Regions from separate parts of the Methylophaga thalassica genome, predicted to be linked through region 1. Evidence: riboswitches for the same ligand, from Rfam matches in the RefSeq annotation. Region 1 holds a riboswitch; each other region holds the start of a gene.

Region 1 (4,237 bases):
AGTGCGTCGCTACTTAACCAGATCGTTGGGTATAAAAGAATATGGATGTTCTATCACACAAACAATTGTTAATAGCTACAATTTCACTATTTCCATACTCAATAGTCGGATTTTATGTTGTCTTACGTTTACTTAATGTAAAAGAAGAACTGCTAAAAAGAAGTGTTTTTCTATCATTACTGTTTACCGGTCTTTTGCTTTTCATACGTGTATCACTGGCGCTTACCATTCCAATTCTTAGTGGCTGGGCAACTGTAATTACTGCAGTGGCGTTTGCTCTTATCATTCCTAAATATCTAACTCTAAAAAACTGGCAAGCAATAGCTATACCTTTTGGCGTGTACGTTTTTGCTCACTTATTCTTAGCTCTGACGTTAATGGCTGTTTTTAATCTAGTTGCTAGATAACAAGGTCTACAAAACCTGATATTTAGGGTCAGTGTAAAAATCGGACCTTCTTGATTTCTTGCAATTCGTTACTGACTCATACACCTCATCAATTTACTAAATGAAACTCATCACTGAGTTCTCAGTCTGTACTCGTCTAAACATCAATTTCCCACTGAGGAGGAGAGTTTATGGATTATATTGGTCCCGTCAGCTCTGCTGTTATGGCCATTATCTGGCTTGTCTATCTACAGTTAATTCTTAGTCAATATCGCCGTAATAATCGGCCATATCTTATTTTTCACCATGCTCAAAATGAAAACCCCGATGCTTTATGTTTATTAGTGAATATGGGGGAGCGACCTGTTCATGTGGTGTGCGTACAAGCCGTGATAAAAATGACGTCCGGGGAAGAGCATAAGCTTGCTGTGACGGAGTTTGAACGTATTAATGTGACCGAGCAGGATGTGCAGCAAACATTGCGTCAAGGACCATTGCTGAATGGCGGTTATCTGATTTTGGGTACGTTTCAAGACATTATTCAAAAGACTCAAAATGAAATAGGTTTAAACGCTTCACTGGAAGACGTTGAGTGCCTGGAGTTAAGAGCGGCGGTAATTCATGCGCCAAGTAAACACCCTGTTGGGGCGAAGCGCGCATTTGTGTTGAAGCACAATACCGGCACTTGCGTTTATCCAAAAGACATCAACACGAGGCAGATGGTAAAGCGTAAAGACAAACAAGAAGTCGCGCAGTGGATAGAGTCAGAGCTCCACCCACGTGAGAATAATGGATAGTAATAGTGATAAGCGCGACGGTTCTGAGTTGGGTGCCAGCGTTGATTCAGTTTTTGTTTGCTGTGGTGGCGATGCACTTCATTGCCAGGCGGATGCAAGAAGCCATCTTTATTGAGAATCTCTCTTATGGTGAGGAAAAGTCGGGACTACTCGCTCTCTGGTTTTGGTCATTTTTCACTTTAGCTTGCTACGTTATTGTCGTGCTGAGTTTGATTTATCTACTTGATACATAGTTGTATTCCTGACCAGCTTTGCCCGTTCAGATTGATGTCGATGGGGCAATCTTAATGCCGTAAATCGCCAAAACCGACGTTTGTCTGTGCTTTCTAGTACCAAGGTACAATTGTTTGAGATATAAAAGCGATTTATTCTATACCTGTAATAAATTGATTCATCAATAAAGCCAACCTTGGTGTGAGCCAAGTACGGAAAGCTTCAGGTCTTTATGAGTAGTGGATAAAGATGGCTGGGTTGCACAACAACAAAGGCTTATGTAATGAAGTTATTTAGCAAAAATCTATTAATTGCACTTGGATTATTAATCATGGCGCCGTTGACTGCTAATGCAGCAACTGTCCACCTTGATGCAAAAACTAATACTAGTTCAAATGCTGTTGAGCTAAACCTGAAAGCAGGTACTTATTCAATAAGCCCATTCAAAGATGATACATACACAGCGTGGAATGCTTGGGGTAAAGTTCAAGGTTGTAGTGCTGATGGTACAGGTTGTTCTAAAGGCTGGGTTAACAACTACTCATTCACTACACCGTCTGGTACCACTAACATCATCACTAGTGATACTAATAGATATAAGACAGCGGATTTAGCACTGCTGAATGCGCTTGGTGCAACATTTACACTGTTATCAGATGCCACAGTTCAGTTCTTCATCAATGACAGTAATTACGGTGACAACATCGGCGGCATGTCATTAAACGTGTCAGCTGTGCCAGTTCCTGCTGCAGCGTTCTTATTTGCTCCTGCATTATTAGGTTTCATGGGCTTACGTCGTAAAGCTCAAAAAACAGTCGCTTAATACACAAACTGTTAAACCGATAAAAGCCGTAATGATTAAGTTCATTACGGCTTTTTTATTGCCTGATTGAAATATATGGCAAGATGATATGGCAAATGAGCCGTTTACTTTAAAGTCTAGAGAATAATATTCACGACGTTGGTGTAGAGATGATCGTCATTCACCCCCAAGAGTTAATTATATGAACATGGATCAGCCCGATGCCAACTCAGGCTATGCAGAAGAAACATTAACCTTTGAACAAACAAGCGAATTGCCAGGAAAGGTATTACTTGAGTTTGGTGCGCCCTGGTGTGGACATTGTCAGGCAGCAAGTGCGGCCATAACTGAAGTCGTTAATGAGCATGCGGATCTGAGCCATATCAAAATCTATGACGGCAAGGGCAAACGACTGGGCCGTGGGTTTAAGGTTAAGCTGTGGCCAACATTGATACTACTGCATGATGGTCAGGAAGTAGGCCGCTTGGTGCGGCCATTACGTGCTGACGAGGTTCGTGACTTAATGTCAAAACGCAACTGATGTTGTTACATAGTGGATGTTTTTTTCACTTTCTCGTCTCGCATTAACCATTCATTCAACCATTCAAGCCCGCCTGCTGTAACAATTGCTTTACCAGACATCAGATCATCAAGATTTTTAATATGTTTCTGATAAACCGCCATTTCCGTTTTGGGTATAGATTTCAGCATCGGTATTTTGGCGGTGATGGGGTTAACGGGTTTGTCATTGATGTGCAGTTCATAATGTAAATGTGGGCCGGTACTTCTCCCAGTGTTACCTGACAATGCAATGACTTGACCACGCGATACTTTTTGCCCTTTGCGAACAAGAATTTTGCTCAGGTGCAGGTATCTCGTCGAGAAGGCGCCAAACTCTTTAATCACCACATATTTTCCTGCATAGCGATGTGTTGCAACACGCAATACGACACCATCACCTGTTGAGATAACTTTAGTGCCAACAGGTGTGGCGAAATCAACACCGTTATGAGGTGAGACTCTTTTGGTGACAGGGTTTAAACGTCGAGGATTAAAAGAAGAGCTGATTCTGAACCGTTTTTCTGTCGGATAGCGGAGCAGTGCCGGTGTGAGGTTCTCACCATTTTTATCGTAGTAAATGCCATCGGTGTGCAGATAAGCACTTAGGTCCACTTTCTTACCATTAAAACGGATAGCAACAACGGTGTTATTGCCAATAGGCGTGTCATCGATGGTTTCTCGTTCCATCACCACCTGGAATTCATCACCAGCACGCAGATCTCGGCGGAAATTAATTTTGCTTTGCAGTAATTTTCTCACTGTCATGATGGTTTTATCAGTTAGGCCAGCATCGACAGCAGAAAGATAAAAACTGCCTTCAATCGTGCCTTTTAACACTTCTGTTTGCCATGATGTGGGTGTTAATTTCTCATCGTGAATGAAGTTGTTGTCATCACTTCTTTGATAAATGACCGTCTTTTTGGGATCAACCACCAGGGCTAACTCGGTGAGGTTGTGTTCTTTGTCTAAAGTAAAGATAAGTTGCTGGTCAGGATGTAAGACATCTGCATCGAGATACGCTTCATCGGCTTCGAGTATGTTGTAGAGCGTATTGATAGGAATGTTTAACTGATTGAATATCGTTTCAAGACTATCGCCGTCTTTTACCGTATAGCGTATATCCTGAGGTTGAGGCTCTACAGGCTCAACAGAAACTGGCTGTGAGTTCTCATCAGTGATGTGATTATTATCTGTATGACTCGAACTATCATTTGCAGCTATTTCAGCAGGCTTACTGTTATCTGATGTTATTTCTGTTACTTCAGCATTGTCACCTGGCTTATCACTAAAGAAATAGTTAAGAAGAGCAATCAATAAAATGATGAGTCCGACAAGGGTTACAGGCTTAGCATATGGACTAGGTGGGATTTGCTTCATAACGAATATTCATGATCAAAAAAATAGCTGGGAATATATCATATAATGAATTTATTAAATATGATATATCATATCAATAAGTATTTGTGTTAGTTGAAGTT
Region 2 (4,237 bases), on a different contig from region 1:
TGCTTATGTGGTAAGCATAAGAGCACCCAAAATACGTCAAGAAGGAGCTGATTATATTGCAGGTCAATTTGACACTGGGGGAGGTAGAAAAGCTGCTGCAGGTATTAACTGCTTGAAAGAAGATGAGTTGCCTAAATTAATCTCTGTTCTTGAAAGCTATTATAAGAGCGAAGCGAATTAATCCCGCATCATTTATACTTAAGGTATAGATGTTACTTAATATCAATAAATACTAATAAGGTAAAAAGGAACAAATGGCTCAAGGCAGGATAAGACAGTATGATGCAAAAATTAATGCGATATCACGCCTGATTGATAGTGGCATTATCCTGCTTACCTTTTTAGCCTTATTTGATATTTTTAAGGCGGGATGGGATGTCCTTTATATATGGAGTCTCTTATTCGCTATTCTATTGTTTAACTTTTTTGCCGAATCTCAAGATGCTTATCGTTCATGGCGAGGCACTGCATTGAGAGAAGAAGTTTCGGCAGTTATGTTTTCATGGTTTACCAGTGTTTTCATTCTGGTAATGATTGATATCTTTTTCATTCACTCTGGTAGTTATCTGGATAGCTTTGTTTTTTTATGGTTTTTATTGACGCCAATTGAATTAATTTCCTGGCATGCCATTGTGAGAACATCGTTGGCAATTCTCCGGGCTCGCGGAGTCAACACCAGAAACGTTGCTATCGTTGGTGAAACAACTTTGGGAAAACGTCTGGAGCGTGCATTTAATGAAATGGACTGGTCAGGATTCAGGCTGGTAGGTTATTACGATGACCGCTCACAAAAACGTGTCGAAACGGAACCTAACTTAGTCGTCACCAACAAAAACGTGGGTGATTTCAATCAGCTGATTGAGGACTGTAAAGCAGGTAAAGTGGATACGGTGTATATCACTCTTGCTATGTCAGCAGAGCATAGAATACGGCATATAACCGAGCTATTGGCAGACAGCACCGCCTCAGTATACTTAGTACCAGACTTGTTCACGTTCAATCTTCTTAATTCACGTTGGGTGGATTATCAGGGCATTACGGCTATTTCAGTTTATGAAACGCCCTTTGCTGGTATCGATAGTATATTGAAACGATTAGAGGATATTATCCTCAGCTCCATTATTCTGATGATTATCGCTATACCCATGTTGATTATTGCAGCTGGGGTGAAGTTCACATCTAAAGGACCTGTATTTTTCAAACAGACCCGTTATGGTGTGGATGGTGAAAAAATTAAAGTATGGAAATTCCGTACAATGACTGTCACGGAAGATGGTGAAAAAGTCACGCAAGCTCAGAAGAATGACAGCCGAATTACGCCTTTTGGTGGTTTCCTGCGTAGAACCTCACTTGACGAGCTTCCACAATTTTTTAACTCTCTGGGTGGGTCGATGTCCATCGTTGGACCACGGCCACACGCTGTAGCGCATAATGAGCAATATCGCGCACAGATTCAGGGATATATGCTGAGGCATAAAGTTAAGCCGGGCATTACCGGACTAGCACAAATAAATGGTTTTAGAGGTGAAACAGATACATTGGATAAAATGCAGGGACGTGTGCATTATGATCTCAAATATATTCAGAACTGGTCGCTATTACTAGATCTTGAGATTATTTTTTTAACGCTGTTCAAAGGGTTTGTCGGTAAAAATGCCTATTAATTGCCCGTTTAGTTTTAATTAGTAATGTTACTTACTAAATATACTTGTTACTTACCTTGAGACACAGTATTATATACATACTGTTAAGGTATCGGTGTAAAGCATATACACTAGATAATACTAGTTATCATAAGTATCTTAATAGCAATCAGAACAATAGACATCAACGGTGATGGCTTTGTAGCAAGATCATATCTGGTCTTACACAATGTCGACGTGTTTGATGTTGTGTAATTAAAGCCAAACTCGTCGTGAGGCGGGGTCGGAAAGCCACAGATCTTTAATGCTATATTTTAAAGATGGCTGGGTTGCATTGCTTGTTTTTTCGAATTCTTATGCATAAGGAAATTATTATGAAAAAAGCGATGCTATTTATCGTAGCTTTATTGTTTTCAGTAAGTGTTAACGCCGCGACGTTATCTCTGACTGAAGCTGGTTCAACTAACGCAAGTCAAAGTGTTGATTTATCTGGCAGCTCAGTTGTTTTAGCTGGTGGTACTGTCTCTAAGAAAAGTACTTGGAGTTCAGCGTTCTCATTAACTACTGACACAGATACACCTGTTGTAATCGCATGGTCATTTAACCCTGCAATTAAAGGTGCAACATTAGTTTTTGCTACATTGGGTGACACTGTGTCATATGCAATTACTGAAGACTTCAGCTTCACAGCTATGTTGACAGCAGGTACTAGCTACATCCTGAGTATCATTGATGCGACATCAGGCGTAGTTAAATATGACGTTTCAGTATCTGCAGTACCTGTTCCAGCCGCATTATTCTTGTTTGCCCCTGCTTTATTAGGCTTTTTGGGTCTGCGTAGAAAAACAGCTGTTGCAGCATAAAAACAATGTTTTTGATAAAAAAGGGAGCTTAGGCTCCCTTTTTTATATTCATTAGCGAATTGATTTTAAATTCCAATAGCAAAATTGTACCAAGGTACAATAGACACGGGTGGACAATGCTCCATATCATTCACTCATCTGACAAAGTCAGATAGGTGATTATCATATCTTATGGATATGGTAATTTAACAAAAGCCAAACTCGTCGTGAGGCGGGGTCGGAAAGCCACAGATCTTTAATTTAAAGATGGCTGGGTTGCATTGCTTGTTTTTTCAACTTATGCATAAGGAAGTTTATTATGAAAAAGGCGATGCTATTTTTAGTAGCTCTCATGTTTTCGGTTGGTGTCAATGCCGCCACATTAACTCTTACTGGTATCGGATCAAGTGGCGCAACACAATCTGTTGATGTAAATAACAACAGTACTGTACTCGCTGGTGGTACTGTAGGTGAGGTTGGTAACTGGTATTCACAATTTGATCTTACCTCTGATACAGCTACCAACGTGAAAATTGAATGGTCTTTCAATCCATTCACAGCTTTAACAGGCGCAACAGTAAAATTCGGAGAAATCACCGGCCCTAACGGTAGTTACTTACCAGGTGCACAAACCTTTGTTATCACTGGTGATTTTAGTTTCACTGCATTTTTAGCTGCGAACGTTTTCTACGGTTTAGATATTATTGATGCAGCCTCTAACATCTTAAAATACGATGTGTCAGTATCTGCTGTACCAGTACCAGCAGCATTATTCTTGTTTGCTCCTGCCTTATTAGGTTTCTTGGGGCTTAGAAGAAAATCAGCAGTTGCTGCATAAGAATTAAGATTTAAGTTAACAGTAACTTAACTGTCACAAATTGAAAGGGAGCAAAAGCTCCCTTTTTTTTTGAAAAATAGAGTGTTAATATCAAAATTGAATGTCATTTATAGATAAGGATTTTCCTCATGCCAAAACGCTTCATTTTATTCTGTATTGTCTTCGTTTCACTGTTTTCTTCATCCGTATTTGCTGCCGAACGTTATTTGTTAAATTCAGGAGACGTTTTAGACATTTCTGTATGGAATGAAGAATCTTTGCAAAAACAAGTAACGGTTTTACCTGATGGTGTTATTACCTTTCCACTAGCAGGGGAAGTTGTCGCTAAAGATAAAACGGTGGCAGAGGTAGAAGAAGAATTAACTAAAAAACTCAACGAATACTTGGCTGATCCGGTTGTTACAGTTTCTGTCACTAATGTTGAAGGCAATAGGGTCCATATTTTAGGAAAAGTACTTAACCCAGGTTCATTTGTGATGAATCAACCTTTAGATGCCATGCAAGCTCTGAGTTTAGCGGGTGGATTATCGCCTTACGCAGAAGAGAACAATATTATTGTGCTTCGTAGAGATGGAACTAAGCAACAAGTTCTGCCCGTAAAATACGCTGAGATAAAAAAAGGTAAAGAATTGAAGACAAACATCACTCTAGAGAGTGGTGATGTGATGATTGTTCCTTAGCTTGTGGTTGTGGCAGATATTTAATGAAAAGAACTTTATCTCTAGCAATATTATTATCGGTAGTCGGGCAAGGATATGCTGCGGAATGGGGGATTGACTTTAATGCTGACCCTGGATTTAAATACGACGATAACGAATTACTCAGGGAAAATAAAAAGGGTGATTTCAGTTTAAATATTACCCCGACATTATCTCTTTCAAGAACGTTAGAAAACTCTAAGTCACAGATTAATA
Region 3 (4,237 bases), on a different contig from region 1:
AAAATATAGACTATATTTTCGTTAGATTACCAAGAGAGGTCAGCCCCCTCTTTAATGATTGGCTACATACTCATTATCCTGACAAGGCAGAGCATGTCATGAATCGTATTAAAGACTCCAGAAATGGCAAAACAAATGATCCCAGGTTTGGTTACAGACTTGAAGGTCAGGGGCTCTATGCAGAAATGATCAAAAAACGATTCGAAGTTGCGGTCAAGAAATACTCATTAAACAAGTCTCCAGCGGTTCTGAGAACCGACTTATTTCATAAACCAACAAAGCAAATGAGCTTGTTTTAAAAAGAAAATATTTATTAGCCATAAAAAAGGGGAACCGAAGTTCCCCTTTCAATCTAACTAACAATTGTTAACTTGATTTTTTACTTCAAGTTTTATGCAGCTACTGCTGTTTTTCTACGCAGACCCAAGAAACCTAATAGGGCTGGTGCGAATAAAAACAACGCAGCAGGTACTGGCACAGCTGACACAGAAACATCATATTTAAATACATTTCTAGTTGCATCCTTGATGTCAACCCATGCTGTGTACCCTTGGTAAATCATTGCTGTAAAACTAAAGTCACCGGTAATGTTAAACAGCTTTTCTTCAACACCGTTATAAAATCGTAATGTCGCACCTGCTAATGAACTAGTAGGATTAAACGACCACTCAATTTTAACAGCCGTATCTGAGTCTGTACTAACATCAAAGTATGAGAACCATGTACCAGGTCCTTCACTTACAGTGCCACCACCTAAAACTACACTACCGTTTGATACATCAACATCCTGGTCAAAAGAAGAACCAGCACCAGACATAGATAACGTAGCGGCATTAACACCGACCGAAAACAAAAGAGCTACAACAAATAGCATCGCTTTTTTCATAATAAATTCCTATTTAATATATGAAGCAATGCAACCCAGCCATCTCCAATCAAACCAGAGACCCGTGGCTTTCCGACCCCGCCTCACGACGAGTTTGGCTTTATAAAAAAATTACATTATTAAGACATTTAATAATGCGTTTGTCTGAACCATTCAGACGACTTGATATTACAAATCAAGAGACATGCTAACCACATCAAGTAGTCAAATTTGAGATATCACTCACAGCATTAATGTGATCACGTGATAGGTATCACAATAAATATGTGAACTGGTTATGAATTATCTTATGTAAGAATGAAACATAGCGTGATTCTCAACCCGATCTAGATATATAAAACTCAATAAAAAAACAAACAATTCCCCCACTAAGTCTTTTTTGCACCTTTGGAATATTACTTTTGTTAATATTTGTAAAAATTATTGACATTCGCTATTCCTTAAAAATCTTCTTAGGACTATGATTATGTGTGCTGATTTTATCATCAGCCACGTAATTATCGGAGCCAACCTTGGTGCGAGCCAAGTACGGAAAGCTACAGATCTCGGCTGATGTACTTAGTTGAGATGGCTGAGTTGCATTTTCACTTAATTATTAAAGGAAAATGTCATGCGTAGATATGCGAAAACAATCATTCTGACAACCCTAGCTTTATGTTCAATCTCAACACAGTTACTGGCAGCCCCCCAACCTGTCGACTTATCATCCTGGCAAGCCAATGGAAATGGAAACTGGGTATTACAGACGGGCAATAATGCGGTAAAGCAAACGCTTAATAACGCCCCTACTGTATTCCACAATAATAAAAATAGCCAAGGTACAGCATTATCAGGACAAATTACTGTTCAAACAACTTCTGACGATGATTTTATTGGATTTGTATTAGGCTATAACAATAACGATCTAACAAATTCATCGGCTGATTATCTGCTTATAGACTGGAAACAAGCTGATCAGTCTTATTTTGGTACAGCAAAAAAAGGCCTTGCAATATCCAGTGTAAGTGGACAGTTAGGAGATAACTCAGGGGCTTGGGCTCACAATCCAACGAATAATGTCACCGAGTTAGCCCGTGCAACCAATCTAGGTAATACAGGTTGGTTAGATAACACCACATACGACTTTGACATTATATTTACATCCTCTTTAGTCGAAGTGTTCGTAAACGGTATTAAAGAATTAAGCATTGCAGGCACGTTCAGTAATGGTTCTTTTGGTTTTTACAACTACAGTCAACAAAGTGTTTTATACGCGGGGATTGAAGAAGTTAATGTTCCATCAGAAGTACCGGTTCCAGCTGCAGCATTTATGTTTGCACCAGCTCTCTTAGGTTTTATGGGCCTTCGCCGCAGAGTAAAATAAACTTGAACAATAAAAAAGCCGTGGTGTTCTCCCACGGCTTTTTTATTAATAACGGTCAAACGCTAACCAGATAAGTGAATTTTTTTCCCTTCCCTCACCGAAGCAAGCGCGGCACAAATCGCAGCACAATTATTTCTGGCATCAGCTAATGTCAGTTTGGGGGCTTTCCCCTCTAAGATGCAATCAGAGAAATACTCTATTTCCAGATTAAAGTGATTGGCTTTTGGAATTGATACGGTTTGTTCTTCATTCTCATTCCACCAGCTTATGGTTGCTTCTTCCGTTTCAGGTTGCCAAACCGTGTGGCATTTAATGCCACCTTTGGTACCAATAATCTCATATTCGCTACGTCTGGCATGTTCAAAGCTCATTTCAAAGTGAGCAAACTTACCATCCGCAAAATCAAACACGCCACTTAAGCTGACATCAGCACCACTGTCATTAAGCTTAGCCATTGCCATAGCAGCGACAGGCTCATTATCAAACCACAATCTTGCCGTATGAATGGCGTAAGGACCAATATCCCACATAGCGCCGCCACCATCATTGATGTCACGGTCAATACGATACATTCGCGCCGGTTTCATAGGGAATGCAAACGCCGTTTTTACCGTACGCACGTCACCGACCTTGCCGTCATTAATTAACTGTCTTACATGCTCATGCTGAGGATGGAAGATATACATAAAGCCTTCCATGACTGTTACATTATTTGCTTTTGCAGCGGCTTCAATGGCGTCAATATCGGCTACTGTCAGCGCCATAGGTTTTTCGATCAGTACATGTTTACCATGATTGATGGCTTTGAGTGCCCACTCGGCATGTTCTTCATTCGACATCGGTAGATAGATGGCATCAATATTTGGATGAGAAAGTAATGCTTCCGGATCATCCAGCGTTTCTACCGCCGTTTGTTGTGGTGCCAGTTTTTGCAAAACTTCTGCCGCCGCCCCAGGACGACGACTGGCAATAGCTATCAGCTCCGCATTAGCTGCTTCAACAATAGCGGGCAGTAGTTTTTCGTTAACACGAGCAGCACCTAAAATTCCCCAGCGTAATTGTTTTTCAGCCATGTGTTTATATCCCTTTAATTCAATTTAGTGTTTACCATGATATCGACTCAACAGCACAATTCCAAACTCATAAAACCGCATGTTTCATAGTGTTTTTATCTGTTAGCGATTGCCTTATGCTAGACACCCTGTAAATAAAAATAACGGATTAAGGAGCAATTATGACAATCGAAGTTGGACAGAAAATTCCCGCAGCGACACTTTCTGAGTGTGTTGATTTTTCAGCGAGCAGTGGCTGCCCTGTCAACCCTCAACCACAGAATGTTCAATCATTGACTGAAGGAAAAACCATTGTTCTTTTCGGTGTTCCGGGTGCATTCACCCCGCTCTGCTCTGAAGAACACTTACCTGGCTTTATCCGATTAGCAGATGAGATCAAAGCGGCTGGCGCCGATGAAATCTGGTGCATGGCTGTTAACGATGCTTTTGTCATGGGCGCCTGGGGCCGACAAGTAAATAATGAAGGCAAGGTCAGAATGATGGCTGATGGTAGTGCCGAGCTGACCAAAGCCATGGGCTTAGATAGAGACTTAACTGCCGGAGGAATGGGTGTACGTTGTTATCGCTTTGCCTGCATCCTGAAAGATGGTGTGGTGACTTATATCGGCGTTGAAGGCTCAGGCGAGTTTGGTAAATCTAAAGCAGAAACCATTTTGGATGAACTAAAAAAATCCTAAGCAACATCACAAATGTTTGAGTTGGGGGAGTTTCACTCCCCTTTCTCATTCACTGATGGCTAACGTTATCGCCAGTGTTCTTCCACCTCAGATTCACCGCCAATAAAAATGGCTGATGCGGTGTCACTGAAAATCCCATGCTCGACTATGCCGGGAATGGTATCCAGAATCATGGTTAGCTCTAAGCTATCCATTTGTTTAAATTGCATATCAAGCACCAGACTACCACTTGCTGTAA

Evidence for each region. A riboswitch is a leader RNA that binds a small molecule or an ion and turns the genes downstream of it on or off. The one in region 1 is predicted to bind cyclic di-GMP.
Region 2: it holds a riboswitch for cyclic di-GMP, as region 1 does, so the genes downstream of both, QQL60_RS08605 (hypothetical protein) here and QQL60_RS02540 (hypothetical protein) in region 1, are expected to answer to the same signal.
Region 3: it holds a riboswitch for cyclic di-GMP, as region 1 does, so the genes downstream of both, QQL60_RS07610 (PEP-CTERM sorting domain-containing protein) here and QQL60_RS02540 (hypothetical protein) in region 1, are expected to answer to the same signal.

What each region holds. Positions count from the first base shown of each region.
Region 1 covers NZ_BSND01000003.1:498,005-502,241, forward strand. Annotated here, with positions in the region: gene QQL60_RS02525 (hypothetical protein) at 42-407, shown strand; gene QQL60_RS02530 (hypothetical protein) at 578-1,183, shown strand; gene QQL60_RS02535 (hypothetical protein) at 1,189-1,416, shown strand; cyclic di-GMP riboswitch class I at 1,576-1,662, shown strand; gene QQL60_RS02540 (hypothetical protein) at 1,680-2,219, shown strand; gene QQL60_RS02545 (thioredoxin family protein) at 2,401-2,739, shown strand; gene mepM (murein DD-endopeptidase MepM) at 2,745-4,136, opposite strand.
Region 2 covers NZ_BSND01000005.1:299,473-303,709, reverse strand. Annotated here, with positions in the region: gene QQL60_RS08615 (DHH family phosphoesterase) at 1-181, shown strand, start outside; gene QQL60_RS08610 (undecaprenyl-phosphate glucose phosphotransferase) at 255-1,664, shown strand; cyclic di-GMP riboswitch class I at 1,894-1,980, shown strand; gene QQL60_RS08605 (hypothetical protein) at 2,018-2,506, shown strand; cyclic di-GMP riboswitch class I at 2,691-2,769, shown strand; gene QQL60_RS08600 (hypothetical protein) at 2,805-3,323, shown strand; gene QQL60_RS08595 (polysaccharide biosynthesis/export family protein) at 3,452-4,003, shown strand; gene QQL60_RS08590 (porin family protein) at 4,027-4,237, shown strand, end outside.
Region 3 covers NZ_BSND01000005.1:83,622-87,858, forward strand. Annotated here, with positions in the region: gene QQL60_RS07600 (PA0069 family radical SAM protein) at 1-299, shown strand, start outside; gene QQL60_RS07605 (hypothetical protein) at 392-886, opposite strand; cyclic di-GMP riboswitch class I at 913-995, opposite strand; cyclic di-GMP riboswitch class I at 1,382-1,470, shown strand; gene QQL60_RS07610 (PEP-CTERM sorting domain-containing protein) at 1,497-2,249, shown strand; gene QQL60_RS07615 (Gfo/Idh/MocA family protein) at 2,312-3,322, opposite strand; gene QQL60_RS07620 (peroxiredoxin) at 3,484-3,999, shown strand; gene rpiA (ribose-5-phosphate isomerase RpiA) at 4,065-4,237, opposite strand, start outside.